2 regions of the Bacillus sp. 05T21 genome follow, and region 1 is predicted to be linked to the other one. Evidence: riboswitches for the same ligand, from Rfam matches in the RefSeq annotation. Region 1 holds a riboswitch; the other holds the start of a gene.
The links. Region 1 has a riboswitch for S-adenosylmethionine ahead of AC1DKZ_RS17590 (methionine ABC transporter ATP-binding protein). Riboswitches for the same ligand answer to the same signal wherever they lie in the genome.
Positions count from the first base shown of each region.

Region 2: another riboswitch for S-adenosylmethionine. It lies ahead of AC1DKZ_RS15955 (bifunctional O-acetylhomoserine aminocarboxypropyltransferase/cysteine synthase); the one in region 1 lies ahead of AC1DKZ_RS17590 (methionine ABC transporter ATP-binding protein).

Region 1 covers NZ_JBFTMD010000009.1:80,543-96,154, reverse strand. Annotated here, with positions in the region: gene metQ (methionine ABC transporter substrate-binding lipoprotein MetQ) at 15-827, opposite strand; gene AC1DKZ_RS17595 (methionine ABC transporter permease) at 850-1,515, opposite strand; gene AC1DKZ_RS17590 (methionine ABC transporter ATP-binding protein) at 1,508-2,533, opposite strand; SAM riboswitch class I at 2,843-2,950, opposite strand; gene AC1DKZ_RS17585 (hypothetical protein) at 3,076-3,420, opposite strand; gene AC1DKZ_RS17580 (thioredoxin family protein) at 3,573-3,881, opposite strand; gene AC1DKZ_RS17575 (toprim domain-containing protein) at 3,885-4,229, opposite strand; gene gcvH (glycine cleavage system protein GcvH) at 4,849-5,232, opposite strand; gene AC1DKZ_RS17565 (arsenate reductase family protein) at 5,274-5,639, opposite strand; gene AC1DKZ_RS17560 (hypothetical protein) at 6,293-6,820, opposite strand; gene AC1DKZ_RS17555 (phosphatase PAP2 family protein) at 6,965-7,612, shown strand; gene AC1DKZ_RS17550 (PTS sugar transporter subunit IIC) at 7,666-8,679, opposite strand; gene AC1DKZ_RS17545 (L-lactate dehydrogenase) at 8,702-9,652, opposite strand; gene AC1DKZ_RS17540 (spore coat protein) at 9,899-10,147, opposite strand; gene AC1DKZ_RS17535 (hypothetical protein) at 10,161-10,346, opposite strand; gene AC1DKZ_RS17530 (lysostaphin resistance A-like protein) at 10,490-11,203, opposite strand; gene AC1DKZ_RS17525 (MBL fold metallo-hydrolase) at 11,603-12,325, opposite strand; gene AC1DKZ_RS17520 (acyl-CoA dehydrogenase family protein) at 12,442-14,226, opposite strand; gene AC1DKZ_RS17515 (acetyl-CoA C-acetyltransferase) at 14,612-15,612, opposite strand, start outside.
Region 2 covers NZ_JBFTMD010000007.1:190,566-206,177, reverse strand. Annotated here, with positions in the region: gene AC1DKZ_RS15975 (GAF domain-containing sensor histidine kinase) at 1-561, shown strand, start outside; gene AC1DKZ_RS15970 (response regulator) at 582-1,229, shown strand; gene AC1DKZ_RS15965 (FMN-dependent NADH-azoreductase) at 1,420-2,046, shown strand; gene AC1DKZ_RS15960 (chloride channel protein) at 2,113-3,342, opposite strand; SAM riboswitch class I at 3,659-3,763, shown strand; gene AC1DKZ_RS15955 (bifunctional O-acetylhomoserine aminocarboxypropyltransferase/cysteine synthase) at 3,998-5,296, shown strand; gene metA (homoserine O-acetyltransferase MetA) at 5,280-6,185, shown strand; gene AC1DKZ_RS15945 (homoserine dehydrogenase) at 6,324-7,619, shown strand; gene AC1DKZ_RS15940 (YczE/YyaS/YitT family protein) at 7,649-8,275, opposite strand; gene AC1DKZ_RS15935 (LacI family DNA-binding transcriptional regulator) at 8,374-9,351, shown strand; gene AC1DKZ_RS15930 (SGNH/GDSL hydrolase family protein) at 9,362-10,243, shown strand; gene AC1DKZ_RS15925 (ABC transporter ATP-binding protein) at 10,240-11,157, shown strand; gene AC1DKZ_RS15920 (ABC transporter permease) at 11,150-12,142, shown strand; gene AC1DKZ_RS15915 (uracil-DNA glycosylase) at 12,162-12,839, shown strand; gene AC1DKZ_RS15910 (DUF3817 domain-containing protein) at 12,878-13,171, opposite strand; gene AC1DKZ_RS15905 (Cof-type HAD-IIB family hydrolase) at 13,381-14,202, opposite strand; gene AC1DKZ_RS15900 (purine/pyrimidine permease) at 14,408-15,612, opposite strand, start outside.

The DNA.
Region 1 (15,612 bases):
CCCTTTTTCCGCAATTATTCTTTTACAGGAACAACTGCCCCTTTATATTCTTTAGTAATAAAGTCTTCAATTTCTTTAGAATGCAGTACTTCTATAAGAGCTTTAATCTCTTTTTTATCTTTATCGCCTTTACGAACAGCTACTACGTTTGCGTATGGAGAATCATCGCCTTCAATTGCAATCGCGTCTTTTTCTGGGTTTAATTTCGCATCAATTGCATAGTTAGAATTAATTAGAACAGCGTCGCCTTCTTTATTGTTATACACTTGTGGCAATAGACCCGGCTCGATATCTGTTTTGAATTTTAAGTTTTTCGGATTATCCGCAATATCTTTTGGAGTTGCTTTAACTGGCTCTACTCCGTCTTTAATTTTTAAAATGCCTTCTTTTTGTAAAATTGCTAAACCACGACCATGATCAGTAACAGAATTACTCATAATAATTGTCGCCCCGTTTGGAAGTTCTTTTAAGCTCTTATATTTTTGAGAATACACACCAATCGGTTCTAAATGAACTTTTCCTGCTATTTCAAAGTCATATTTTTTATCTTTAATTTCCTTTTCTAAATACGGAATGTGCTGGAAGTAGTTCGCATCTAATTCTTTATCTGCTAACGATTTATTCGGTAACACGTAGTCTTGGAATTTTTTAATTTCTAACTCAATTCCTTTTTTCTCAAGTAACGGTTTTGCCTTTTCTAAAATTTCAGCGTGCGGTACGTTAGAAGCACCAACAACAAGTTTTTTTTCATCTTTATCTTTCCCGCCACAAGCAGCTAACCCAAAAATTGAAGTTGAAATAAGTGCTGTAAGTAATAATTTTTTCATTTGAAATATCCCCCTGTTTTCATTATCTTTTATCTATTCGAGTCGTTAAACTATCACCAATCCACTGAATTAAAAATACAACGAGTAATACACAAATTGTCGCAACGATTGTTACATCGTTATTTCCACGCTGGAATCCCTCTAAGTAAGCAAGTGTTCCAAGACCACCAGCACCAACAACACCTGCCATTGCTGTATAGCCCACTAAAGCAATAGTCGTAACCGTAATACCAGATACTAACGCTGGTAACGATTCTGGAATTAACACCTTCAAAATAATTGTGCTTGTTTTTGCTCCCATCGCTTTTGAAGCTTCAATTACACCTTTATCAATTTCACGAAGTGCGATTTCAACCATTCTCGCGTAAAATGGTGCCGCTCCAATAATTAAAGCTGGTAGCGCTGCACTCGCTCCGAGAATTGTTCCAAGAAGAATCTTTGTGAATGGGATTAATAAAATAATTAAAATGATGAACGGTATAGAACGGAAAATGTTTACGAACGCTCCAATCACCGTATTAATCGCTTTATTTTCCCATAAATTATCTTTCGCTGTCATAAAGAGTAATAATCCTAAAATAAGTCCTAAAACAAATGTGGCAAGCGCTGCGATTGCCGTCATATATAACGTTTCACCAGTTGCTTCTAACATTTGATTCCAATCAATATTTGCGATTAACTTATCCATGTGCAATCACCTCCAGCTCTACTTGATCTTGATGAATCCCTTCTATTGCTTGCTGGATCGCTGTTTCTTCACCATTTAAATGAACGACTAAACTTCCGTAAGAGCCGTTATTCGTTTGCGCGATATTTCCTTGCAAAATGCTAACTTCTATATCACCGCGCTGCATTAACCTTTGAAGTACCGGTCTTTCTACCGCTTCACCGACAAACTGCAAACGAATTACTTTTCCATCTGGATACTTTTCTATTAAACTTTCAATCGTTTCATTCGTATCTTCAGAATCAGTTAACTGCTGTACAAATCGTTTTGTAATGTCTTGCTGTGGATTACGGAATACGTCAAGTACTGGACCCGTTTCTACGATCTTCCCTTTCTCCATTACAGCAACTCGATTACAAATTTTGCGAATAACGTGCATCTCATGCGTAATCAATACAATTGTTAAGCCGAGACGCTTATTAATATCTAACAATAAATCTAAAATTTGATCCGTCGTTTCCGGATCAAGAGCTGACGTTGCTTCATCACATAAAAGTACTTGTGGATTATTTGCTAACGCTCTTGCAATCCCGACGCGCTGCTTTTGTCCACCACTTAGCTGAGATGGGTACGCGTCTCCTCTTCCTTCTAATCCAACAAGATGAATTAACTCATCGACACGTTTTCTTCTCTCCGCCTTATCGACACCTGCAATTTCAAGTGGGAATGCGATATTTTCACGCACAGTTCGTGACCAAAGTAAGTTGAAATGCTGAAAAATCATTCCGATTTCTTGTCTTGCCTTACGAAGTTCATTTCCAGTAATCGCTGAAATCACACGATTCGCAATTGTAATTTGGCCAGAAGTTGGTTTCTCTAACTGATTAAACAATCTAATTAACGAACTTTTCCCAGCGCCACTATATCCAATAACACCAAATATTTCACCCTTATCTACTTTTAAGTTGGCGTTATCTACAGCAGTGACATCACCGCTTTTTGCCTTATATATTTTCTTTACATTTTCTAATAAAATCATGATGTTCACCCCTTTTTTGATTAAAAAGCGTAAGCGGCTCGTTTAGAACAAGAGGACGTTGGAATCCCAGACGTAGAGGCGCTTTTTGCCTCATAGGAAGGGATGAAACGACCGACTGTTCTAGCCGCTGGAGCTGGATTTCATAAAACTTTGGATAGACTCCGCAATTTTTTTATTTTTGATGCGTGTAGTCCATCGTTATAGCTCCTCTTATTATTTGAATGTCCTCCGCATTCAAACGACAAAAAACCTTTCCGCTTCTAGAGAAGCAGAAAGGTTTATATGCGTATATAACAACATTATCCCTCTCTCTCATCTCTCAAAGCATTTGCTTTGCAGGAATTGGCACCATTTCAACATAAGTTGACGGTTGCCGGGCTTCACAGGGCACAGTCCCTCCACCTCTCTTAATAAGAGAAATCAGATTAAATTTTCGTCTGATTTAAAATTTATGAAATTGTCTATATTTTATGAATTGAATTGTATCAATATCCACACGCTCTGTCAACAGAAATTTTCGTAAAAAAAGAAACTTCAGAATTTTAAGCTCCGACTGACATCGGTTTACATATATGAAACATCGATTCAACTAATAACATCGTTCGATACGTTCCAGAATATTGTACCCGTCCATCACTCATTAACTTTTGCAACCTCATATTTCCAGTCACTAATTTTTGTACATCCTCTTCCTCTAAACAAACGATTTGTTCCGTTCCTCTCGCCTCTTTCAAAAGTTCTATATAATCTCTTGAAATTTGTAACGAACAGCATTCATCTCCAAAACGAAAATTAACAGTTCTTTCTCCTTGCCTTAAAAGCGGTTCTAAATGATATTGACCATTAGCGTAATTTACAAATGATTGAAGCAAAGAATATAATTTCATCCTAAACCACATCCCTCATATCACTTTCTATTACATACCATTCCCTCTTATTAAAGGGCAATCCTGTTATTTTCGCTCGACAAATACTGTATCTATCACGCATGTCGACATATTTCCCAAGAAATATGTCGAGGCGGCAAAAACTTTGCCGCCTACTTTAATTCCGTATATAAATATTCAACCGAATGAAATGCATATATTTTCTTCATCAGTGTCCCATTTTCAAAAATAAGTAAACACGGTACACTTTCTATCCCATACTCTTTCGCTAAATGCGGGGCATAATTTAAATCTAACATTCCAATTTTCAAATCTTCAATCGTCATCTCAACGACCGTTAACATCTTCTTTGCCAATTGGCATGTTCCACACATTGGTGTATACACATATAACACTGTTTTTTCTTCATTTCCTATTAGGGCTGTAGCTTCGGCACCTGTCCAATCAATCACTTCTATCATTCCTTACCGTAAATATTCTGTATAAACGTCAATGTCTGCTCCCCATAATACATTTGCTAAATGTGAAGAAGGCGCAGTCGCCACCTCGCGATACGAGCGATCAATATAAATATGCTCTGCTTGCGGAAATTCTTTTCGGAATTGTTTCCTTAACTTTTCTCCTGCATCATCAGCATCCACTAGCACATATACGTCCTTATCAAAAAATTGATCAATGAGCTCATCCATTTTCGACAAACCAATTGTACCATTTGTACAAACAATTTCCACTGGTTCACGAATAATAGATTCAATCTTTCTTCTATCCGATTTACCTTCTACAATAATGACTTTTTCCACATAAATCATATGTCATCACCCGATCACCATATACTATACAACCTTTAACTTAGTATATAGTATATTCGTTATTTTCATGTTGTTTCCTGTTTATTTTTGCAAAAGAAAAGCGCAAGCGGCTTGCTCAGATTGTGAGGGGGATGGAGCTTCTGACGTAAAGGCGCTTTTTGCCTTGTAGGAAGAAGCGAAGCCACCGAACAATCTAGCCGCTGGAGCTGGACAATAAAGAAAAGCGGAACCGACTGTTTAGCCCTGTTGGCTAAGGTTCTTTCGTACAGAAGACGCTTTTTTGTCTTCTCGTACGGAAGGTTCTTAGACATGAAGGGCTAGGAGGTGGAACTAGACAATGAAAAGCGCAAGCCGCTCGCTCAGAACAAGAGGGCATTGGAACTCCTGAACTAGAGGCGCTCTTTGCCTCAAGTAAAGGAGTGAAATGACCGACTGTTCTAGCCGCTGGAGCTGGATCACAACGAAAAGCGCAAGCCGCTCGCTCAGCATGAAGCCTCCATGAAAAAAGTTTTTCAAAAACGTTCTCCTACATAATAATTAATATATATGTTTTTAAATTCATTATGTACACAACATAAAAAAGGACAGCACAAAGGCTGTCCTTTTTCTTCGACTATAATTAGTCTTGGTTTGTCATTTCTGCATATTTTTCTGCAGTTAATAACTTCTCAACTTGGCTTGCATCAGAAAGTTCAACTTTAACCATCCATGCACCCTCGTATGGAGATTCGTTAACTAGTTCTGGTTGGTCACTTAATTCTTCGTTTACTGCTACAACTTTACCACTTACAGGTGCGTATAATTCAGAAACTGTTTTAACAGATTCTACGCTTCCGAATGGCTCGTCAGCTTGGATTGTTGCACCTACTTCAGGAAGTTCAACGAATACGATATCGCCTAACTCACCTTGCGCAAAATGAGTAATACCGATAACAACCGCATTACCTTCTGTTTTTACCCATTCGTGTTCTTCAGAGTAACGTAAATTATTTGGAATGCTCATGACTGTACCTCCAGTGAATGTATTAATTATGTAAAAATACCTTATTGGTACTTTTTCCACACACTTTCAAACTGCTCTTCGTTAAAACCAAGTGTTACACTCGTTCCATCTGTTACAATTGGACGTTTAATCAACATGCCATCAGATGCTAAAAGCTCATACATTTCGTCTTCGCTTGCATCCTTTAACTTATCTTTTAAACCAAGTTCGCGGTAACGCATTCCACTTGTATTAAAGAATTTTTTTAATGGTAATTCACTTTTCTCATGTAAATTACGTAAATCTTCTTTTGACGGTGGATTTTCAACAATATGAATCATCTCATATGCTACATCGTTTGCCTCAAACCATTTCTTTGCTTTTTGACATGTGCCACATTTTGGATATGAATAAAATGTTACTGTCATAAATTCACCTACTTTTTTACTAACCTTTACCTTTATCATATAGAAAACATTTTATTATTTCAAACGATTATTCGCTAAACTTTTACTTATTTCGTGATAATTTTTAATAATCCTGCTAATTTTTCTTATTTTTCCGCCATTTATTAAGAAAAAATAAATATATAATTTTTTAAAATTTTTTTCTCATCCCACGCCGAACATATATCTTAAACAAACGTTTGATTAATTTCATATTTTTCTACCTCAACCTTCGGAATACGTAGATTCTTTTATACCGAACATATACCTTAAACAAACGTTTGATTAATTTCATGTTTTTCTACCCCAACCTTTGGAATACATGAATTCTTCCATACCGAACATACCTCTTAAACAAACGTTTGATTAATTTCATGTTTTTCTATATCACCTTTGGAATACATGATTTTCTATACCGAACATATATCTTAAACAAACGTTTATCCCGCATTAACGGGCAGTAAGACTCCCACCTCGAAATTCGGCAAATGCGAGGAAGTTAGGTGGGAGATAACTGCCCGTAAAAGCCCGATTGGTGCGGGCTAATAATCAGTGGGGGGATGGACAGACACCCCCCCACTGATTAAAGTTTCACTTTATTTAAAAAATAAGAAGTCCTTTTACAGGCTCCTTCATCATCGACTTAAATAGTCCGAAATGGTTTGAAATACTACTATATACATATTATGAATACTTTCTTCTGTATTTCCACCATTCGATAAACCTACTCCCCATTGTTGCCCTTCGCCACTTCCAATATTTGCAAAACCTTGCGCATACATAGCATTTACATCTTTTGGTGCACTGTTATACTCTATATTTTTTGTAATAAAAGTCGAATATGATTTATCTTGTAAGCCAATAAAAAACACTGGTTTCTTTAACGATAAAAATAAATCTTTATACTGCTCTTTCGAAGCTTCTTGAAAGTGCTCTTTCATTATTAGAAAACCATCTACTGCTCCAGATTCCTTTTTCAGTTCTTCTAACTTCACTTTTTCAAACTTTATATTTCTAAACGTATCTTTCGGCTTTTCACCAACAACTCCAATTACGAGTGCTCTCCCGTTGTATTCTAATTTCTCTCCTTCTTTATCCTTTGCACACCCAGTACTCACTAGGCATAACAATATAAAAACTAAGAAATAAAATGAACGCTTCATATAGCACCCTCCCCCTCTTTTAAGTCAAGTGACAAAAATGTAAGGTGAATTCAAGAAAATGTAAGTAAAATCGATAGCCCAATTGGATTTTCTATATTATAATCAATTGAATTTATTTACATTACTAAAACATAGGAGATTATCATGAAGAAATTTAAACTTTCATCTCTTCTTCCGTTAAGTTATATACTTCTACTCGTACTCGTAAGTCCCCTTTACGATGTATTAAATAAATCTACTGTTCACGCAGTAGATGTCACAACTGTAGTAGATGATTGGATTCCATTTGTGAAAGCATTTATTATTCCTTACTTACTTTGGTTTCCATACTTATACGGTGCACTTATTTATTACTGTTTTGCTGATCGAAAGCAATATTATGTCACTTTAAGTAGTGTAATTCTTGGAAAACTTGCTTGTTTTTCGATTTATTTTTTTTGGCAGACAACTGTACCACGCCCAACCGTCGTTGGAACAGATGTATTTTCCGAACTAGTCCGCTATATTTATAGTATTGATCATCCAGTAAACTGCTTCCCAAGCATTCATGTCCTTACGACATTTGTAATTATGTTAGCTGCCTTTAAGCGTAGAGAACAGCATACTTTGGAATATTACATCCTTACTTTCTTCGGTACGCTTATTATTTTATCAACATTATTTACGAAGCAGCATGCATTTGTAGACGCCATTTCTGGAATGACGCTTGCAAGCGTACTTTACTTTGGCGTTCAGTTGTTATTAGCAAAAGAAACCGTACGTGTTCCAGTAAAACAAAATCAAAAAATGTAAAAAGCAGACTGTGGCTTCAGTCTGCTTTTCTCTATATTAAGGAGATTTTCAAATTAAGATTGTGGTACAGTCATATCACCAGAATGAATACGACCTGCCTTTTTAAGAGCAATGTAAAGTATATAAGAAACAGCTACTGGAATGATGATATAAGTGATTACCATCGCTGGGACAACTTCCCACCCTTGGCTGGAAATTAAATTAATTGGTGCGATAAGAGAGCTTAATCCAAGACCTGCAATTTCTTTTCCTGCTTCCAGTTGGAAAATTAGTGCCGATACTGGGCCAACTATTGCACTGGCGACGACAGTTGGGACGAGAATCATTGGATTTTTAGTAATGTTCGGTAACTGCACTTTTGGAGTACAAAGTGCCTGAGCTAATATGCCGCCTAAGTTATTTTCTTTCGCTGAAATAACAGAGAATCCGATAAATTGAGCAACACATCCTGCAAGTGCTGCACCGCCTGCAACACCGTCTAAGCTAAGCGCTATCGCTAACGCAGCTGATGAAGCTGGAGAAATAAGTAACAATCCCCAAACTACAGCAATCACGATAGAAGCGATAAACGGGCTACCAGCTGAACTATCTTTAATGAATGCTCCAACTGTATTTAAAACTGGGCTAATATTTTGAGCTAACCAAATACCGACTAAACCAGAACCTAATATTGCTGCAAATGGAACGAGCATCATATCTAAAGCAGTTTTTCCGCTTAATCGTTTACCAATATAAACTGCTAAAGTCGCTGTTAATAATGCACCGATTGGTTCACCTGTTTTAATGATGAGACCAGCTTCAGTAATTGAAATTGAACCAGCTCCAATTGCTCCAGCTACCATCGCTGAGAAAATTACGAGTCCGTTTGCACCGAGCATAAAGGCAATCCCGGCTCCAATTGCTGGTGCCATAAGTGATTTTGCAACAATTCCGATTGTAATAAGTAATGGGATATCAACAATTCTTCCTATATTTTCGATCAGTAAACCAATTCCAAGGGATACGAAAATACCCTGTGCGATTCCGGCTGAAGCTTTAAACACACGAGACATTATATATTCCTTCATTTGTTTCACCTTCTCCTATAATTTAGTAACCAATTGTTTTCATATAATCGCGTAAAACATCGTTTGATTTTGCAAAGCGACTTTCTTCATCTTCTGATAAGTTTAGTTCTACCACTTCTCTTATACCATCTCTAGTAATAATTGCTGGTACTCCTGTACAAATATCGTATTCGCCATATTCACCATCTAAAATGGCTGAAACAGCGATAACACGGTGATCATCATTGAAAATTGAGCGAGCAATATAAGCTAAAGAATTTCCGATTCCGTAATAAGTAGTTCCTTTGCGCTTATAAATTTCCCATCCAGCTTTTGCAGTCTTCTCAACGATTTCATCTAAATCTATTTCACCTAAGCGTTCTTTTTGTTCCTCTAAAATTTGCAGAATTGATTTTCCACCAACAGTTACGTGAGACCAAGCAACCATTTGAGAATCACCATGTTCTCCTAATGAATACCCATGAATACTACGAGGATCTACATGTAACATTTCAGATAAAATTGTTCTTAAGCGAGAAGAATCTAATGATGTACCAGTACCTATCACACGATTTCTAGGTAATCCAGATAATTTCCACACTTGATATGTAATAATATCAACTGGGTTCGATGCGAGTAAGAAAATACCATCAAATCCACTTTCCATTACGCCGCCAACAATGCTTTCCATAATCTTTGCACTTGCTCCTAAAGTGTCTAAACGGCTTTGTCCAGGTTTTGGCGCTGGTCCTGCTGTAATAATTACAATGTCCATATCTTTGCAGTCTTCATAACTTCCTGCATATACTTTTGTTCTTGTATTTGTAAAGTTAATGCAATGTGATAAATCCATCGCTTCTCCAACTGCTCGTTCATGATTTATATCAATTAATAATAATTCTTCACATATGCCTTGATTCACAATTGAATACGCACAGCTCGATCCAACTAATCCAGTACCAATAATTGCAATTTTTCTTGTGTTTCTATTCATAGCAATCTCTCCTAATCGATCATGTAATCTATTTCTTTTGTTCTTTACACTCCTAATTATAAAGATTCCCACGATAGAAACCATGGATACTTTGTGAAACATTGAACAAACTTTTGTCCTTTTTGTGAATTGTTATATTCAATTTTCGTCATATTTGTTACAACTGAAAAAATATTTTTTATGTATTTATTGACATATACCAAACAAAAAAACGAGCGAATCCATTCGCTCGTTTCATTCATCACACTATTCCGCACTTAATTGACTTTTTAATTGCTGTACAATCATTGGATTAGCAGGTGCTGCCGGTTTGTAATAACTCTTTTGCTTTGCGTATTCATACATATTACGTTGACGCATCTCATCTTGATTACGAATTTGAATTAACGTTTGATGTAACTGTTCATTATCAGACTGAGAAATATAATTTGCATAACTTGTTAAACTTGAATTTAACCCTGCTAAATAATCATTTACCATATCTTTTTCATTCATTTCTCTCTTCCTCCTATCCTAGAAAAGTCATTAATTGTTGTTTCGTATTTCGTGCATCTTGTGCATCCTTCTCAAGCATTTGCTTTAGCTGTGGGTCCGTACAAGCCTGTGCATACTGTTCCAATTTGTTAATAATCGTCGCATGTCCACCAATTAAATGACGTAAGTTTTCTACTTCAAGCTCTGTTAAATTTTGCATATAACATACCCGCCTTTCTTTGTTCATTCATCATTAGTATTTGGTTCTTTTTGGATTGTATTCATTAACTTTTCCCATATATAAACAAAATAAAAGATGAATAGCTAGGCCATTCATCTTTTCTGCTAAATATTCATTCAAATTTATAAAGAAACAATCATACTTATACTCACAAGTAGGTTCCATACAATATGTAAAATGATGCTAGGTACAATAGATTGTGTTTTCTTATATAACATAGCAAATACAATCCCCATAATCATTGCCGTAATCGGAAAACCACCATGAAGAATCCCAAAGATGAAGGAAGAAATAATAGTACCAACTAGAAAACTATATTTCTTTTCAAAAAATCGATACAAAATACCTCTATATAAAATTTCTTCTTTAATTGGTGTAATTATAGCAACACTTAACACATATATAATACTTTGTAGACTATTTTGAAGTCCTAAGCTCCCTAATTGATCTCGTTGCTGCTCTGCACTTTCAAAGCTAAACAACTCTAACATTACATACTGAGTTAATGCAATGATGATAAAACCTATTAATAAATACAAGTAGGTTTTCCCATTTTTTAAAACAGATACATCCCAAATGTTCTTAATAAAATGAAGCACTGGTTTATAAGCAAATAAAACAATAGTAACAACAGCTGCATCAAATAGAAGTAAATAATATCCCTCTAAATTAGCACGTAATACCTCTTCTCCAAAAATTCCAAGGGCTAAAGCAAGAAATAATCCCCCTAAGAGTGAGAACCCTAGAATGCTTGCAATCGTTACAACTAGATTTTTATATGTTATGTTATCTACTTTTCTTTCTGCATTATACGCGTCTAACACTGTTTTTCTCATACTATTCCTCCATTTGTTTTCATTCCCTTAACGAAAAACCTTTAATGTAAATATATAGATAATATAACAATTTTTTTCAAAAAGAATAATATGCAATTTTACATATCATGAAAGCTTTGTATTATATAGTTTTTTGAATTAGATTACTATAGAATAATTATTAGATGAAATTCCAAAAATTTCTTATCTATCCACCATAACCCTCGCATCATATAAAACTTACTAATTGAAGGAGAAATGAACATGAAAACACATGACTTCCTTACAGAAATCCAGAAGGGCCCTGAACCTAATCCCTATCAAGACCCTATCGCATTTATTTTCGTTTGCTTTTCCTTAGCCATATACACATTTTTCAAACCTGCAAGATAATATCATCTAGCAAAAAGAGCCTCAAAATTATTTGAGGCTCTTTCTAGTTAAATTCCTTTCTGCTTCTTCAATCGCTAGTTTCATGCGTAGCAAAGGATCTTTAATCATCTTTCCGTGCCCTGTCGCCAATATAGATGGTTTATATTCCAGCAATTTTTGAGCGCTTGCCAAGGCAGTTTCTGCATCCCAAGTCCCAAACACAGGAAACGGAAAGAGCCACTTTATTTGTCCTGCGACCGCCACTCCTCCTTTAGTTTGAAACGCATCTCCAACAATTAGTGCATCGTTCCTCGTATCTAAAAACGCCATTGAACCTGGTGTATGACCTGGAGTCTCAATCGCTAAAAGAGAACCAATTTGATCACCCTCTTGAAGAAGAATATCTGGAATCGTCTTTATCTTTTTGGACACACCCACTTTTATCGGTGTGTTTCGTTCTCCATTTTGCAGTGCCATATCTCCTTCAAGTAAATGAGCATCTCTTTTAGAAATATAAACCGTAACATCCGGCAGCTCGTGTTTTATCGCATCAAGTGCTCCTATATGGTCATCATGCGCATGTGTAATAACAATATTCGTAATCGGTTTCCCTATTTTTCGAGCCGATTCTAAAATCTTCATTGCACAAAATGGTAAAGCTGCATCAATTAAATTTAATCCTGTTTCTTCTTCAACAAAATAACAGTTAATCGGAAATAAACGTGGTAAAAATGCGATTTGATGAACTGTTCCTACTTTTATTACCTTCATCTCCTTTACCTCCATTAAAAAAATCCGTTTACAAATACATATGTAAAACAGCCCTTCTCAAGAATCCATAGATAAAAAAACCAGCAGCCACAAGGCTACTGGTTCCCGCTGTTCTATTAAACTGTGTAACGCTCATCTTCTAAAATTTTTGCAGCGATTTCACGTTTCTTCGGAATTACGTTAAGTGGTGTGTGGCGAGTTAATTTACGTAATGATGATAACATCATGCGCAGCATGTCGCCGTTTTCAACTGCGATAAGTGTTTCTTTCGCATCTGCTTCGATTTCGTTGAATGCTTCTTGGCAGAATACTTCAGTGTATAACACTTTTTGTTTATTCTTTTCAAGACCAGTTGTTTTAATTGCTTTTTCTGTACGAAGAAGAGCTGATTCCATTGCGTAAAGATTGCTTACGATGTCAGCGATATTCACAAGAATTTCTTGCTCTTTATCTAATGCTTTACCGTATTTTTGAGCAGCTAATCCAGCTACCATTAAGCCGATTTTCTTCGCGTTAGTTACTAAATATTTTTGAAGTGCTAATGGCTCATCGCCTACTTCTTCTGGCATCATCATCATTAACTCTTCTTGTAATTTTTGTGCTTTTTGAAGAAGTGGTAATTCACCTTTCATCGCTTTACGTAAGAACGTACCTGGTACGATTAGGCGGTTAATTTCGTTCGTTCCTTCGAAAATACGGTTAATACGAGAATCGCGGTACATTCTTTCAATCTCGTACTCTGCCATAAATCCGTAACCACCATGAATTTGAACACCTTCATCTACTGTATAATCTAGTACTTCAGAACCGAATACTTTATTTAAAGAGCACTCGATTGCATATTCAGCGATAGAAGCTGCTACTGCTTTACCGTCCTTTACTTCTTCTTCAGATAATGTGCTCATGCGGCTTTCGAATAAACCTACTGTACGATATACAGAGCTTTCAGCTGCATATGTTTTCGCTGCCATATTCGCAAGTTTCTCTTGAATTAATGGGAAGCGAGCGATTGGTTGTTTGAATTGTTGACGTTGATTTGCATATTGTGCTGAAATTTCTACTGCACGTTTCGCAGATCCAACTGTACCAACACCTAATTTATAACGACCGATATTTAAAATGTTGAACGCAATAATATGACCTTTACCGATTTCACCAAGTAAGTTTTCTTTCGGTACTAACGCATCTTCTAAAATTAACGTACGAGTTGAAGAACATTTAATACCCATTTTCTTCTCTTCAGGGCTTGTAGATACACCAGCGTAGTCTTTCTCTACGATAAATGCTGAGAAGTGCTCACCGTCTATTTTTGCGTATACGATAAATACGTCAGCAAATGCAGAGTTTGTAATCCATTGTTTTTCACCATTTAATACGTAATGCGTACCTTCTGCATTTAAACGTGCAGTTGTTTTTGCACCTAATGCGTCAGATCCTGAACCTGGCTCAGTTAATGCGTATGCAGCTAATTTTTCACCAGTTGCAAGTAGTGGTAAATATTTTTTCTTTTGCTCTTCGTTACCGAATAATACGATTGGTAAAGATCCGATACCAACGTGAGCACCGTGAGTGATTGCAAAACCACCAGCGCGCGAGAATTTCTCTGCGATTAACGCTGAGCTTACTTTATCAAGACCAATTCCGCCGTACTCTTCTGGTACGTCAGCGCCTAGTAAACCAAGTTCACCAGCTTCTTTTAAAAGACGCACAGAACGATCAAATTCGTGTTGCTCTAAATATTCAAGCTCTGGAAGAACTTCATTTACGATAAAGTCCTCTGTCGTTTTTGCAATCATTTTATGCTCAGATGAAAAATCTTCTGGCGTAAACACTTGATCAATTGTAATTTCCTCTACTAAAAAGCTACCGCCTTTAACCGCATTTCCTACTGTTTTTTCCATAAAAATTTCCTCCTTCATATTTTCATAAGCCGCTTCTCTCATTTTGAAAGAAGCTGGCTCTCATTTTTTTATAAACCTTTGTTGCTTCCATTCTTTGCTTTAGCGCCCGCACATTCTGAGCGAGCCGCTTCCACTTTTTTTATATAATCCAGTTCCAGCGGCTAGAATGTTCGATGGCTTCACTTCTTCCTATGAGGCAAAAAGCGCCTCTACGTCTGAAGCTCCATCCCCCTCACATTCTGAGCGAGCCGCTTCCACTTTTTTTATAATCCAGTTCCGGTGGCTAGAACAGTCGGTCGTTTCACCCCTTCCTGTGAGGCAAACAGCGCCTCTTCGTCAGGGCTTCCAACGCCCTCCTGTTCTGAGCAAGCCACCTGCACTTTTTTTATAGTAATTCAAATACTCCCGCTGCTCCCATTCCGCCACCGATACACATTGTTACGATACCGAATTGTTGGTTGCGACGTTTCATTTCGTGAATAAGAGATAGTGTTAGTTTTGCTCCTGTACAGCCAAGTGGATGTCCAAGTGCGATTGCACCGCCGTTTACGTTTACTTTTTCTTCATCTAGACCAAGTTCACGAATAACTTGGATAGATTGAGAAGCGAATGCTTCATTTAGTTCAAATAGACCGATATCAGATAGCTCTAAACCAGCTAATTTTAACGCTTTCGGAATTGCAGCAATTGGGCCGATTCCCATTACTTCTGGTGGTACTCCAGCTACTGCGAATGAACGGAATTTTGCAAGTGGCTTCATGCCATCGCTCACTGCTTTTTCACGATCCATTAATAGTACAGATGCTGCACCGTCACTCATTTGTGAAGAGTTACCAGCCGTTACAGAACCGCGAACGTTAAATGCTGGACGTAATTTACCTAAAATGTCTAGCGTCGTCTCTGCTCTTACACCTTCGTCTTGTGCGAAAATGATTGTTTCTTCTTGCAGTTTGTTGTTTGATCCAACAGTACGTAATGTTACATCTACAGATACTGTTTCATCAGCAAAGTTCCCTGCAGCTAATGCTTTCGCAGCACGTTGATGACTTCTTACAGCAAATGCATCTTGTTCTTCACGAGAAATTCCATATTTCACAGCAACTTGCTCTGCTGTATGCCCCATACCCATATAATATTCTGGTGCTGCTTCTACAAGGCGACTATTCGGACGAACAACGTGCCCCATCATTGGAACTAAACTCATTGATTCCGCTCCGCCTGATAATACAGCTTCAGAGTGACCAAGCATAATACGCTCTGCTCCGTAAGCGATACTTTGTAAACCTGAAGAACAGTAACGGTTAATTGTAATAGCTGGAACATCGTAAGAAAGTCCTGCTAGCCCACCGATATTACGAGCCATATTTAAACCTTGCTCTGCTTCTG
Region 2 (15,612 bases), on a different contig from region 1:
GCTAGAGATTTACATGATTCTGTTTCACAAAAGTTGTTTTCATTAACGTTTATGACGAAAGGCGCTGAAGCTGTCTTAAAGGGTCAAAATGAAAAGGTAGATCAGTCTTTGTATGAGATGCGTGAATTAGCACAAGGTGCCTTAAAAGAAATGAGGACATTAATTTGGCAGCTCCGTCCGGCTGGATTAGAGAAAGGGTTATTACCAGCTTTAAAGCAATATGGTGAAAGTTTAGGATTGAAAATTCGGGAACAAGTTACAGGTGTACGTGATTTGCCGCGTGTAGTAGAAGAAGCGCTATGGCGAATTGGACAAGAAGCTTTAAATAACGTAAGTAAGCATGCGAATGTAAGAGAAGCGACGATTTATTTCAAAGTGACGGAGAAAAATGTATCATTAGAAATAGTCGATCAAGGAAATGGGTTTGTAGAAAAGGATATAAAAGAGAAGAAATCACTCGGTATGACTACGATGCGTGAAAGAGTAGAATTAGTTGGTGGAACAATTAAAATTGTAAGTAGTAAGAAACGAACGAGTATAAAAGTAAATGTACCATTATGATGTGAAAATGAGGGAAGTTTGTGAAAATAAAAGTATTGTTAGTTGATGATCATACAGTTGTTTTAAAAGGATTAGCATTTTTTCTAAGCACACAGGAAGATTTTGAATTAGTTGGTGAAGCAAATAATGGGAAAGAGGCGCTAGTGAAAGTAGGCGAAACAAGTCCAGATGTCGTATTAATGGATTTATATATGCCTGAGATGGATGGAATTGAGGCAACAGCTTGTATTAAAAAAGAATATCCAAACGTGAAAGTAATTGTATTGACTAGTTTCTCTGATCAAGCTCATGTATTGCCGGCACTAAAAGCTGGGGCGAGCGGTTATATTTTAAAAGATATCGAACCAGATCAGCTTGTTGAAGCTATTCGAAGCGCGTATAAAGGTAATATTCAATTACATCCAGATATAGCAAATGCCCTTCTTTCTCAAACATTACCACAGGAAGAGAAAGAAGAAGAACCTTCCGTTCAAGTGGATGTATTAACAGCGAGAGAAAATGAAGTATTGCAGTTATTGGCGAAAGGGATGAGTAATAAAGAAATTGCTTCTGTTTTAGTTATTACAGAAAAAACGGTAAAAGCTCATATGAGTAGTATTTTGAGTAAGTTACATTTATCCGATCGCACACAAGCAGCATTATATGCAGTGAAAAATGGAATCGTATAAGACAAAAGTCGTAAGACCTAGTTCGCCTTTAGAAGGTGGACTTTTTTTATGGAAAAATACGTCTATGTGAGGACGTAATTGTTTTGATATAAAGATAAAATGTATTTGTAAGCAACAATAATTATAAGGGAGTACCCTTTTTCGTAAGTGATATATAACAACATAAGAGTGAGTAGTAGGAGGAAAAACAATGGCAACAGTTTTATTTGTAAAAGCAAACAACCGCCCAGCGGAACAAGCAGTTAGTGTGAAATTATACGAGGCATTTTTAGCAAACTATAAAGAAGCGCATCCAAATGATACAGTGGTAGAACTTGATTTATATAAAGAAGAATTACCATATGTAGGCGTAGATATGATTAATGGTACATTCAAAGCAGGTAGAGGATTTGATTTAACAGAAGAAGAAGCAAAAGTGGTAGCAGTTGCTGATAAGTATTTAAATCAATTCTTAGAAGCTGATAAAGTAGTTTTCGGTTTCCCATTATGGAACTTAACGATTCCGGCCGTATTACACACGTATATTGATTATTTAAACCGTGCTGGTAAAACGTTTAAATATACAACAGAAGGTCCAGTTGGGCTTATTGGAGATAAGAAGATTGCATTATTAAATGCACGCGGCGGCGTATATTCTGAAGGACCAGCAGCTGAAATGGAAATGGCTGTAAAATATGTAGCGAGCATGATGGGCTTCTTCGGTGCAACAAACATGGAAACGGTAATTATCGAGGGACATAACCAATTCCCAGATAAAGCAGAAGAAATCATTACTGCAGGTCTTGAAGAAGCAGCTAAAGTAGCAAGCAAATTTTAATTAAAATTATAATCGCCACTCGAAAAAACAGCATTAACATTTACATGTTAATGCTGTTTTTTTATATTAATTTGTAGTTTCGTTATGTTTAGGAAGCGGAAATGCATTCCCAATCGCGGCTGCCCCGAGCATCGGTAATAATAAATTGAGCGGGAAAAACATGAGTAATAGTAATGTTATAGCTATTGGTTTTCTTAATGCATAGCTTGAAATAGCTGTCGTGACGATGGCTACAGAAGCTATTGGATCTATAGGGATAATAGAAGCTATAGCATATCCGATACTTGATCCAGCAAATATAATTGGGAAAATATGTCCGCCGCGCCAACCCGTATTTAAACAAACGGCAGTAATACATAATTTTAAAATTCCTGAAAGAAGTAGTACCCAGAAGGATAAATGGCTCCATTCAACGACTAAATCTTTTAATTGATGTTCCCCTGAGAATAACGTGTAAGGAAGAAAAGTTCCTGTAATTCCTAATAAAATACCGCCTATAATTCCAAGTGATACCTTGTATTCTTTGAAGGGGTGGATTAATTTCTCTAATGTGAATTCTAATTTGAAATAAAAGAAACCAACTATAGCACCAATGCTAGCAAGTGGTAGAAAGGCGATCCATTCATTAAGAGCAAGAGACCCTTCCCCAAAATCAACAATAAAGGATCCACGATTATCGAGTTTACTAAGCAATAAGTAAACGGAAAAACCGGCAAAAGTGGTAGCTAAATATACAATTGCTTTTTTTCCTTTCGAAAATTCATTAATTTGTTCACCCTCATTTTCATTCGGAGCTAAATAACCGAATAATGGTGCATTAAAAATAACACTTAAAGTGGCACCAATTCCAACCTCTGTTAGTTCATTCATTCCCTTTAAAGCAAATTTAAAGCGATCTCCTACCCATGTACAAAGTCCACCGATAATTCCAACAAGTGCAGCTTCTGGTCCTAAACTTGCTCCAAATATTAAAACGATAATCGCAGTTAAAGTAGCTTTATGTACAAAACGGTATTCAATTCTACCTGTTTTTTTATATTCAGCCATCACTTCGGGCATAAGACGTGGATATGTACCGAAGTATTTTTGTGTTAAACCAACGAGGATACCACCGATGATTGTTACACAAATGGTGTAATAAGGGGGAGAAGAGAAAAGAGTAGGTAAGTATCCCCAAATAAAGTGAATTCCGATATTTATTGTGACTAAAAATGACCAGACCGTGACTCCGACTATAGAGCCTAAAAGAATGCCATATAGGACGAGTATATGGTGCATGTCCTTTTTATTTGTCATGTTGTACCTCCGTTATGTAAATTTTCATGTAGAAAGGATTAAATATGCTAGTGTGAATTGAATATATATATAGTATCTTTTTGAGGGGGTGGCTTATTCAATATATCGGGATCTCATGAAAATTTGAAACCAACGCGGTTAAACCACTTATTTAATTCTATATATGGATTGGAGTTTTTAAAAGGTCTTTTTCAAATGAATATGGAATATATTTCTTTTATTGTTTGTATTAAATTCCTTGCATTTAATTTAGAACATTCAGAAAAACTATTTGACATCAGGAAATTATTGCTATAAAATCAACGGTAATTGCATAGTCTTATCAAGAAAAGGTGGAGGGACAGGCCCGATGAAACCTTGGCAACAGCCGTATAACGGAATTGTGCCAAATCCTGCAGGTGATAATCCTGAGAGATAAGAAAGAGCCTTAGAGCGTGTTTTCAAACTGCTCCTTTCTTGTTTTCAGGGAAGGGGCAGTTTTTTATTTTGGATAAAGTGAAACTTTAATCAGTGGGGGTTTTGTCCCTCCCCCGCTAATTATTAGCCTTCATCAATCGGGCAGTTATCTCCCACCTAACTTCCTCGCATTTGCTGAATTTGGAGGTGGGAGTCTTACTGCCCGCAAATAGCGGGATAAAAGAAAGGAGAATGAGAGATGGGAGAATCATGGGGGAAAGGAACGATTTGTGTGCAAGGTGGCTATTCGCCAAAAAATGGTGAGACGCGTGTTTTGCCACTTTATCAAAGTACAACGTATAAATATGATACGTCAGATGATTTAGCAGCACTATTTAATTTAGAGGCAGAAGGATATATATATACGCGTATTGGAAATCCTACTCTAGCTGCATTTGAGCAGAAGTTATCAGATTTAGAAGGTGGTGTAGGGGCTGTTGCAACAGCTTCTGGGCAGGCAGCCATTATGCTTGCGGTTTTAAATATTTGCAGTAGTGGAGACCATTTACTTTGTTCTTCAACTGTTTACGGAGGAACGTTTAATTTATTTGGAGTGAGTTTGCGAAAGCTGGGCATAGATGTTACGTTCTTTAATCCTAATTTAACGGCAGATGAAATTGCGGCACTTGCTAATGATAAGACAAAACTCGTTTATGCAGAGTCGTTAGGAAATCCAGCAATGAACGTTTTGAATTTCAAAGAACTTTCAGCGGCAGCAAAAGAATTAGAAGTACCTTTTATCGTTGATAATACATTGGCGACGCCTTATTTATGCCAGGCGTTTGAACATGGGGCAAATATCATTGTCCATTCTACAACGAAATATATTGATGGCCATGCAAGTTCTCTAGGTGGGATTGTAATAGATGGAGGGAACTTCGATTGGACAAATGGAAAATACCCTGAGCTTGTCGAGCCTGACCCGAGTTATCATGGCGTAAGCTATGTTCAAAATTTTGGAGCAGCAGCGTATATTGTGAAAGCACGCGTTCAGTTATTAAGAGACTACGGAAACTGTATGAGCCCATTCAATGCATATATTAGCAACATTGGCCTTGAAACATTGCATTTACGAATGGAGCGTCATAGTGAAAATGCTCTCGAAGTTGCTAAGTGGCTTGCTAATCATGATCGCATTGAATGGGTGAATTATCCTGGATTAGATAGTAATGAAAATTATTCGTTAGCACAAAAGTATTTGAAAAAAGGTGCTAGTGGAGTTTTAACATTTGGTATTAAGGGCGGATTAGAAGCAGCGAAAGAATTTATCGCAAATGTAAAGCTTGCAACTCTTGTAACGCATGTAGCTGATGCAAGAACTTGTGTAATACATCCTGCTAGTACGACGCACAGACAATTAAGCGCAGAAAATCAGCGTTTAGCTGGCGTTACATCTGATTTAATCCGTTTATCGGTCGGTATAGAAGATGTTTCTGATATTATTGCAGATTTAGAAGCGGCGCTAGTCGGAGGCAAACAACATGCCGATCATAATTGATAAAGATTTACCAGCTCGCAAAGTATTGCAGAAGGAAAATATTTTTGTAATGACGAAGGAGCGAGCAGTAACACAAGATATACGTGCTTTGAAAATTGCTATATTAAATTTAATGCCTACAAAACAAGAAACAGAGGCGCAATTACTTCGTTTAATTGGAAATACACCGTTGCAATTAGATGTTCATTTACTTCATATGGAATCGCATCTGTCTCGCAATGTAGCGCAGGATCATTTAACGAGCTTCTATAAAACATTCCGTGATATTGAGAATGAAAAATTTGATGGACTCATTATTACAGGAGCACCAGTTGAAACTCTTTCTTTTGAAGAAGTAGATTATTGGGAAGAGCTTGGACGTATTATGGAGTATTCAAAAACGAATGTAACATCTACGCTTCATATTTGCTGGGGGGCACAAGCTGGTTTGTATTACCACTATGGTGTGCCGAAGTATCCTCTTGCGGAAAAAATGTTTGGTGTATTTGAACATGAGGTTCGCGAGCAACATGTGAAATTGTTACAAGGGTTTGATGAAGTGTTTTTTGCTCCGCATTCTCGTCATACAGAAGTACGAGAGAGCGATATTGAAGAAGTGAAAGAATTAACGTTATTAGCCAATTCTGAAGAAGCAGGCGTTCATCTTGCTATTGGGCAAGAGGGAAGGCAAGTTTTCGCACTCGGACATAGTGAATACAGTTGTGATACGTTAAAGCAAGAATACGAACGGGACTGCCAAAAAGGGTTAAATATTGATGTGCCAAAAAATTATTTTAAACATAATAATCCAAATGAGGAGCCAATTGTTAGGTGGAGGAGTCATGGGAATTTATTATTCTCCAATTGGCTGAATTATTACGTGTATCAAGAAACCCCTTATATATTGTAAATGATTGTATAACACGTGGTAGCGTTTTATTTGTAAAGATTAACCTTTATTTTTCTCAATATTCAAAATACATTGTTTTTCATATTTTTTGTCTATATAATGGCATCTAAACACAATTTTTGAGGGGTGGACAGTATTATGAAAGAAATTCAAGTGGGGTTATTAGGTCTTGGGACAGTTGGTAGTGGTGTAGTTCGTATTATTACAGATCATCAAGAACGACTTATACACCAAGTAGGTTGTCCAGTGAAAGTAACGAAAGTATTGGTGCAAAACATTGAGAAAGAGAGAGAAGTAGACGTGCCTTCTACTCTATTAACACAAGATGTGAATGAAATTTTAGATAATCCTAATATTGATGTTGTCATTGAAGTAATGGGCGGCATTGATGATGCAAAAGCATATATTTTACAAGCTTTAAAAAGCGGGAAGCACGTTGTGACTGCAAATAAAGATTTAATGGCGTTACACGGAGCGGAACTCTTAGCGGTGGCAAAAGATAATCAGGCTGATTTATTTTACGAAGCAAGTGTAGCTGGAGGGATTCCAATTTTACGAAGCATCGTAGAAGGACTTTCTTCAGATCTTATTACGAAAGTAATGGGAATTGTAAATGGAACGACAAATTTTATTTTGACGAAAATGTCAGACGAAGGGAGAGCATATAACGACGTGTTAAAAGAAGCTCAGCAGCTTGGATTTGCAGAAGCAGATCCAACATCAGACGTAGAAGGTTTGGATGCAGCAAGAAAAATGACGATTTTGGCTACTCTCGGTTTCTCTACAAATGTAGAGCTTGGAGATGTGAAGGTAAAAGGGATTACTTCTATTACAGCAGAAGATATTGAATATAGTAAGAGCTTAGGCTATACGATTAAATTAATTGGTCTTGCAAAGCGAGATGGCGAGAAATTAGAGGTTACAGTTGAGCCAACGCTACTTCCAAATGCACACCCTCTTGCGGCAGTGCAAAATGAATATAATGCTGTGTATGTGTATGGTGAAGCGGTAGGAGAAACGATGTTTTATGGTCCGGGAGCAGGAAGCTTACCGACAGCGACAGCTGTTGTTTCTGATCTAGTTGCTGTAATGCAAAATATTAGGTTAGGTGTAACAGGAAATAGTGCTGTAGTTCCGCAATATCAAAAGGTACTAAAAGAGCCAGATGAAATTATTGTGAAAAAGTTTTTAAGACTTCATGTGAAAGACGAAATTGGTGTGTTTGCAAAAATTACATCATTGTTCTCTGAGCGCGGTGTTAGTTTTGAAAAGATTATTCAAATGCCACTTGAAGAGAAAGGGAAAGCAGAAATAGTAATTGTAACGCATCGTGCTTCTCTTGCGGATTATGAGTACATTCTACATACATTGCAATTGTATGAAGAAATAGATTGTGTGAAAGCAAATTATCGAATTGAAGGAGATGCTAAGTAGTATCTCTTCTAATAAAACGAAAAAACCTATTAAGCGGCTTGCTTAATAGGTTTTTTCCTATTTAAAATTTGCGTACCAACTTGAATAAATGCTTGAATAATCCAACCTGTTGTAAAGGATAAGATAATTGTTCCAAAATAGATCGGCCCATCTAATAAGAAGCTTAATGTTAAAAATAAAAAAGCTAATGAAATTTCTGTTCTTCTAAATGTCCATTTCTTTTTCTCAGCAACAGTTAAAACGAAAGCCTCTTGAGGTGCTGCGCAAAGGTTAGTAGAGACGTAAAGACCAATTCCGGCTCCGACGAATAGGTTTCCGCAAATAAGTGTTATATATTTTGGAAGAGAGCGGATAATGTCCATAATGGTCGTAATAGAACCAACCCAATCAACAAAAAGAGAAATAAGAATCATCGTTACAATTGTGCCGATTGTAATTTGTTTTTTGTCCCAAAAGAGTACGATCAGGGTAAAAACAAAGTTAATCATGAAAATCCAAAAACCAATACTTATCCCAAAATTTTGATATAGTGCAATAAAGAAGGAATCATAAGGGCTAAGTCCAAAGGAAGTAATTGTCGTCATCATATTAATACCGATGGCGAGAATGAGTAAACCGCCAATGAAAAATATATATTCTAGTTTGAATCGAAGCATAGTTGTATATCCTTTCAAAATGTATTTGCTAAGAAAGGGTATACTGTGGAAAGCTTACCAGGTCAAGCGAGAATTTTTGAGGGGAAGGGGAGAATGAGATGACTAATATAAGAAAGATTGCTGAACTTGCTGGGGTATCTGTTTCAACTGTTTCACGTGTACTCAATAATCATCCGTATGTGAATGAACAGAAACGAAAAGAGATTTTAGCGATTATTGAAGAATTAAATTACACGCAAAATGTGAATGCGATTCATTTAGTGAAAGGAAAAACGAATGTAATTGGCGTTTTATTGCCGCACGTAAATGATCAATATTACAGTGCTATTATTGGGGGGATATCAAAGGAAACCGCAAAGAACAATTATAATATGATGCTTTGCCAGACAAATTATAGCGAAGAAAAAGAGCTTGAAATTTTACATATGTTAAAAATGAAAAAGCTTGATGGAGTAATTATATGTTCACGGACAAATAGTAAGGAAAAACTTGAAGAGTATACGAAGTTTGGTCCAATTGTGATGTGTGAAGAAATAGATTCGAATTTCATTTCGAGTGTACATATTGATTACTACAAAGTATTTTTGCGCGGGATGAAAAGCTTAATAGATGCTGGTCATACACGTATCGGATATTGCATTGGAAGAAGTAATAGTATTAATAGCCAGAGGCGAAAAAAGGCGTATGAGGATTCACTTCAACAGATTGTTGTAACACCGTTAGATGCCTGGAAGTTTAAGGGCTGTTTTACGGTGGAAGATGGGCGCAATGTAGTCAGGGAATGGGCTCGTATGTCTGTAAAACCGACGGCTTTTCTTGTATCTTGCAATCATATTGCTGCAGGAATGGTAACGGAGGCGAAAAAACAAGGAATTCGTATCCCAGAGGATATTACGATTATCGGATGTGATGATCAAGAGGTGGCAAATATATTAGGTATTACGACGATTTCGCATTCTAGTAAAAATGTTGGTGTAAAGGCATTTGAATTATTATATGAAAAGATTAATGATGAGGAAATAGATGTGAAACATGTAGAGTTATTACCAGATTTGGTAGATAGGGAAACGACATAATAGAGAAGGTGTGAAAATCGCTTTTCGAAAATTCGTTTGGTATAATTATGGACAATCTATAGGGGCTAAAAGGGGTTTTGATATGAGATCAAAATTAGTAAAAGTAATTCTACTCATTACAATTGCGTCTTTCTGTTTATTTGCATACGGTTTTGTTTCGGGTGTAAATGATGTATTAAATCCGAAAGCTTCAAAATTAATTACGAAGACTGACGTAGTGGCAAAAGAGAAAAAGAAAACGGGAACGTTACAAGTAGTTAGTTTAGGTGATTCGTTAACGCGCGGCGTTGGTGATAAAGAAGGAATTGGCTATATTGGACGAATGAAAGAGAATTTACAAAAAGATTATAAACAAAAAGTTGCACTAAGCAATTTGGCAGTTAGTGGTGCGAAAATGCCTGATTTATTAAAACAAATCGAAAGCAGCGGAGCTCAATATTCAATTAAGCAAGCAGATGTAATTGTTTTAACAATTGGAGGAAATGATTTATTCCCAGGATGGGAATCGCTCGGAAAGATAGATTTAGAGACGTATCGTCCTGATACGGAAACGTTTCAAAATGAAGCGAAGAAAATTATAGAAGAAATTCGTAAATTAAACACAGATAGTCCTATTTTTTGGCTAGGTTTATACAATCCTTTTGAGGATGTAGAAGATTTAAGAGGTTCATCAAATATTGTTGTTGATTGGAATGCTTCTTTAGAGAAGTTAGCATTAAATGATAAAAATGTATATATTACACCGACATTTGATTTATTCCAAAATCGTGGAAAAGATTTATTATACTCCGATCATTTTCATCCGAATGAAGTAGGCTACACATATATGGCAGAGCGATTAGTCCAAAACGTCGTAAGTAAATTAAAACTAGAGCAAGGAGGGATAAAATGACGACGATACTTTCTGTACGAGACTTGAAGAAGGTAATTGGAAAGAAGACGCTTGTAGAGGACATTTCATTTGATGTAAAACAAGGAGAAGTGTTTGGCTTTTTAGGACCGAACGGAGCCGGGAAAACGACAACAATTCGAATGTTAGTTGGACTGATTAAAGCGACAGAAGGTACTATTTCTATCGGTGGTTATTCTATTAAGGAAAATTTCAGAGAAGCGATGCGTCAAATTGGAAGTATAGTTGAAAACCCAGAGCTTTATACATATTTAACGGGATGGGAAAACTTAAAGCAATTTGCGCGCATGCTTGGTGATATATCAGATGAACGTATTATTGAAATTGCAAAAATGGTTCATTTAGATGAGCGTATTCACGATAAGGTAAAAACATATTCCCTTGGTATGAAGCAGCGCCTTGGAATTGCACAGGCGCTACTTGGAAACCCGAAATTGCTCATATTAGATGAACCGACGAATGGTTTAGATCCAGCTGGGATTAGAGAACTTAGGGAATTTATACATAAGCTTGTAAAAGAAGAAAATATGAGTGTATTTATTTCGAGTCACTTGCTAAGTGAAGTGCAACTGATATGCGACCGTGTTGCTATTATTCATAAAGGAAAAATGATAACAGTTGCACCTATTGAAGAGTTGATCAAAACAGCGAGTGATCGTGTGGAATGGGTCGTTACACCGATTTCCAAAGCGAAAGACATGTTAGACGCTGCTGAAGAGATAGAGGAAGTTAGTGTAGAAGATGAGCGTTTATTATGTCGTATGGATGTTGCGTCTATTAATGTTTGGAATAAGCATTTTGTAGAAAACGGAATAGATGTACATAGCGTCAAAGAGCTTGTATTTACGCTAGAAGATTTATTTATTGAACTCACAAGGGGTGAGCAACATGCGTGAATTTGCGAATCTAGTTTTAAATGAATCAGAAAAGATTTATCGTAAGAAACGAATTGTTGTTGTCATGCTTATTTTAGCAATCTTGATTCCACTTTTTGTGTATGCTCAGTATCGTGAAATAGAAACGACGCAAAAAAGGCTTGGTACGACCGATTGGAAAGTATCATTACAGCAACAAATTGTTGATTCACAAAACCGCTTGAACAATTCTAGATTGCCAGAAGAATGGCGGGATTGGTTAAAAGTAAGAGTGGAACAACAACAATATTATTTAGATCACAATATTAATCCGACTGCGCCAGGAGCACCGACATTTGTGAGGGCGTTTATTGAACAAGGAATAACGTTATTTATTCCATTGCTCGTTATGATTGTCGCCATTGATATTGTTTCAGGAGAACGAAGCGATGGTACGATGAAAATGCTTCTGACGAGGCCAATTCGGCGCTGGAAAATACTCCTTAGTAAATATGTGACGATGTTATTTTTCATTTCGCTCATATTGCTTCTTGTCGGTTTGTTTGCTTACGCATTATCAGGGCTTGTATTTGGATACTCTGGATGGAATTTACCTGTGTTAACAGGATTCGTCATTGATAAGGAAACGTTAAATACAAACTTTGTACACCTTATTCCGCAGTGGCAATACATTTTAATGGCGTACGGACTAGCTTGGTTTGTTGCTATCGTTGTTGGAACTATATCATTTATGGTCTCTGTTTTAATTCGTAATACACCAGCTGGTATGGGCGTTATGTTAGCTGCGTTAATTGCAGGCGGCATTTTAAGTTCATTCGCAACGTCTTGGGAAGGTGCGAAATACATTTTTAGTGTCAACTTATCGCTAACGGATTATTTATCAGGAAAACTTCCTGCATTACAAGGGTTATCAATGGGATTTTCTTTAATAAATTTAACGGTTTGGGCAGTAGTATCTCTTATCATTTCGTTTGTAGTATTTACAAGGCAGGATATGGTGAATTAATTGGATAGGAAGTGAAGGCATGGAAAACATTTTGCAGAATGATTGGGGACCATTACTGGGGCCAGAATTTAAGAAAGAATACTATCAAAATTTAGCTAACTTTTTAAAAGAAGAGTATGAGGAGCATGTGATTTATCCAAAGGTAGAAGATATTTTTAACGCTCTTCAGTATACAAGTTATGAAAATACAAAGGTCGTTATTTTAGGACAAGACCCATATCATGGACCGAATCAAGCGCATGGTTTAAGCTTTTCGGTACAACCGGGTATTAAAACGCCGCCATCATTGCTAAATATGTACAAAGAACTTCGAGATGAATACGGTTATGAAATTCCGAATAATGGTTATTTAGTAAAATGGGCGGAGCAAGGGGTTTTACTATTAAATACTGTGTTAACGGTTCGTCAAGGTGAGGCGAATTCTCATAAAGGAAAAGGATGGGAGCATTTCACAGATCGCGTAATTGAGCTATTAAATGAACGTGAAAAGCCAGTTATTTTCATATTATGGGGACGCCATGCTCAGGCGAAGAAAAAGTTAATTACGAATACGAATCATCGTATTATCGAGTCCGTACATCCAAGTCCATTATCAGCAAGACGAGGTTTCTTTGGAAGTAAGCCGTACTCTAAAGTAAATACGATTTTAGCTAATATGGGCGAAAGAGAAATTGATTGGGAAATTCCAAATTTATAAATAGAAAAGGTAGTTAACAGTTGTTAACTACCTTTTTATTATTGTTGTTCGTTCTTTAGTTTTGCATCTAGTACAAAAGTACCGAATGGGATAACTGATGAAACGAATGCCCCAAGTGCCCATAAAATTGATTTACGGTGTACGATTGTTACTTGAATTACCGCAAAGATGAATAGAATAAATAAAACGCCATGAGCCATACCTGTAATTTTAACAGCTGTTGCAAACCCTGCAAAATATTTTAATGGCATTGCTACAAATAATAGTAATAGGAAAGAAATCCCCTCAATTAAGCCGATTGCTCTTAATCTTCCGATTGGTGTAGATAACATGAAGTAGCCTCCTTTAATGTATGCTTGTATATAGTAAATTTGTATTCTTTTTCAAAATGAAATAGTCTATTTTGTTTAATTATATACAAAAAGAAAGTTTACACTACGAGAATAGTGCAAAGTTCAAAATATAGTCACAAAAGCATTGCAATTTAAATAAAAACCTATTTGAAGTATTTGACTTCAAATAGGTTTTATGAATGAAAATATTAAACAAGCGCTTCGCTTTTTAGTACAAATTTCTCTACAACTTTAGCAACACCATCGTTCATATTTGTATCTGTCACATAGTTTGCGATTTCTTTAATATCATCGGGTGCATTGCCCATCGCAACGCCAAGACCAGCAAATTCAATCATCGCTTGATCGTTATAGCTATCGCCCATTGCGATAACTTCTTCGCATTTAATACCAAGTTTTTGGATTAATTGGTTTAAGCTCGTTCCTTTCGTAACACCATGTTCAGTAAATTCTAAGAAGAATGGTTTAGAGCGCATAACGCTTAATTGACCTTCTAGTTGTTTTTGTAGTTTCTTTTCTACTTCAACAAGGCGTTCAGCTTCTTTATTCATTAATACTTTTACTACAGGCTCTTTAACAGCAGTTTTAAAATCATCTACTTCAATAATCGGCATACCAGTAATTTCGCCCTCAATTTTAGTATAAGGATTATTTTCTTCTGTTACGATATCATCGCCAATATAAGTATGAATCCATACATCTTCAGTTTTACTAATTTCAAATAGGTTGTGAACGATTTCAGGAGATAGCGTGCTACTGAAGATTTCTTCATTTGTTTTACAGTTAATAATTTTTGCGCCGTTAAAAGATAGAATGAAGCTACCGTATTCCTCTAAACGAAGTTCTTTTGCAACATTGCGCATACCAAACGTTGGGCGCCCAGAAGCAAGTACAACTTTAACTCCTTGCTCTTGTGCTGTCATTAAAGCCTCTTTCGTACGAGGTGAAATTGTATGGTCGTCGCGTAATAAAGTATCATCTAAATCTAAAACAATCATTTTATAAGTCATATAGAAAATTCCTTTCTTTGTTGAAATAGAGATAAATTTTTATGAAGATAGTGGGGAATATATAGTAAGACATCGAAATTCTTTGCATGAAACTAGGAGAAGTTCTGCATTGTTAGTATAAATTATCATGAGCGTGTTGCCCATGATAATTTATCATTATCGTAACAACTCTAAAGATAGAGTGCAATAATGGAAGTTTTCCAATTTACGATGGTTGTTTTTCGTGCGAACGAGAAAATAATATTTCCAGCAAGATAGCCATTACAGATCCAAGAACAAGACCGTTACTTAAAAATGATGCTAAAAATGGTGGTAGCGTAGAAAACGCTCCTGCTGGAACGAACATAACGCCGACTCCTGTAAAGATTGAAAGACCTGCTACTTTAAATAATTGTTCTTTATTTTGTACAGTGTCATATTCGCGGAAAGCGAGACCAATCATGCTTGCAAATACAGGATAAATCGCAGCATACCCAACTGCAACGGGGATGGCTGCAAAGAATGAAGTAATCTTTGGGAATATACTAACAAGAATGATAAAGCTTGACCCTAACATAAATGGAAGGCGCTTATAAATATTTGTCGTTGCAATAAATCCTGCGGATCCAGAAATGGCAACAGGGCCAATGGCTGAAAATAGACCGCCTAGCAATTGATTTATTCCTGTTATAATGCCAGCTTGTTTGAAGCGATCTGGAGCAGCATTTTCTTCATACTTAGAAACAACCTTTTGTACAACGCGAATACTTGCTAACATATTTGTTAGAAGTAGTAGTGTGACGAAAACTACCGTAATTGCCATGTTCCATTCAATGCGAGGCATTCCGAAAACAAACAGAGATGGAAGACGAATTATATCTGTCACAGGTTTTACTGGATTAGATAATCCGAAGCACGCAAATAATATCCAGCCGCAGACGATACTGAAAAGAACGGAATATTGTCCAATAATAGGTAGCTTCATAATGAAAAAAGATAGTAAAATAACAATGAGTGAAAGAATAAATACCTTTGGCTGTACTTCTGTATGTTGTCCATCAAGGCCAAACATGCCTTTTAAGAAGGAGCCACTAAGTTGTGCGACCAAAAGGAATAAATACGTTCCAATTACTGTCGGTGTAAAGTAACGAACTAGTTTATCAATAAGTCCAAAAACACTAAGAATAATACAAATGATGCCACTTAATAGGAAAGCGTACTGAAGGACCTTAAGTGTTTCATTGCTTGATCCAAATAATACGACGCCTAAACTTGCATACAAGGAGAAAATTCCCCACCAAAGGCCGGCAGGGCCTTCTTGGATAGGAAGTTTATGACCAAATATAGCTTGCAAGAGACCGGCAAAACCGAGAACAAATAATGTTCTTTGTACAAACGCGATAGCTTCAGCGCCATCAAGGCCGTAACTAG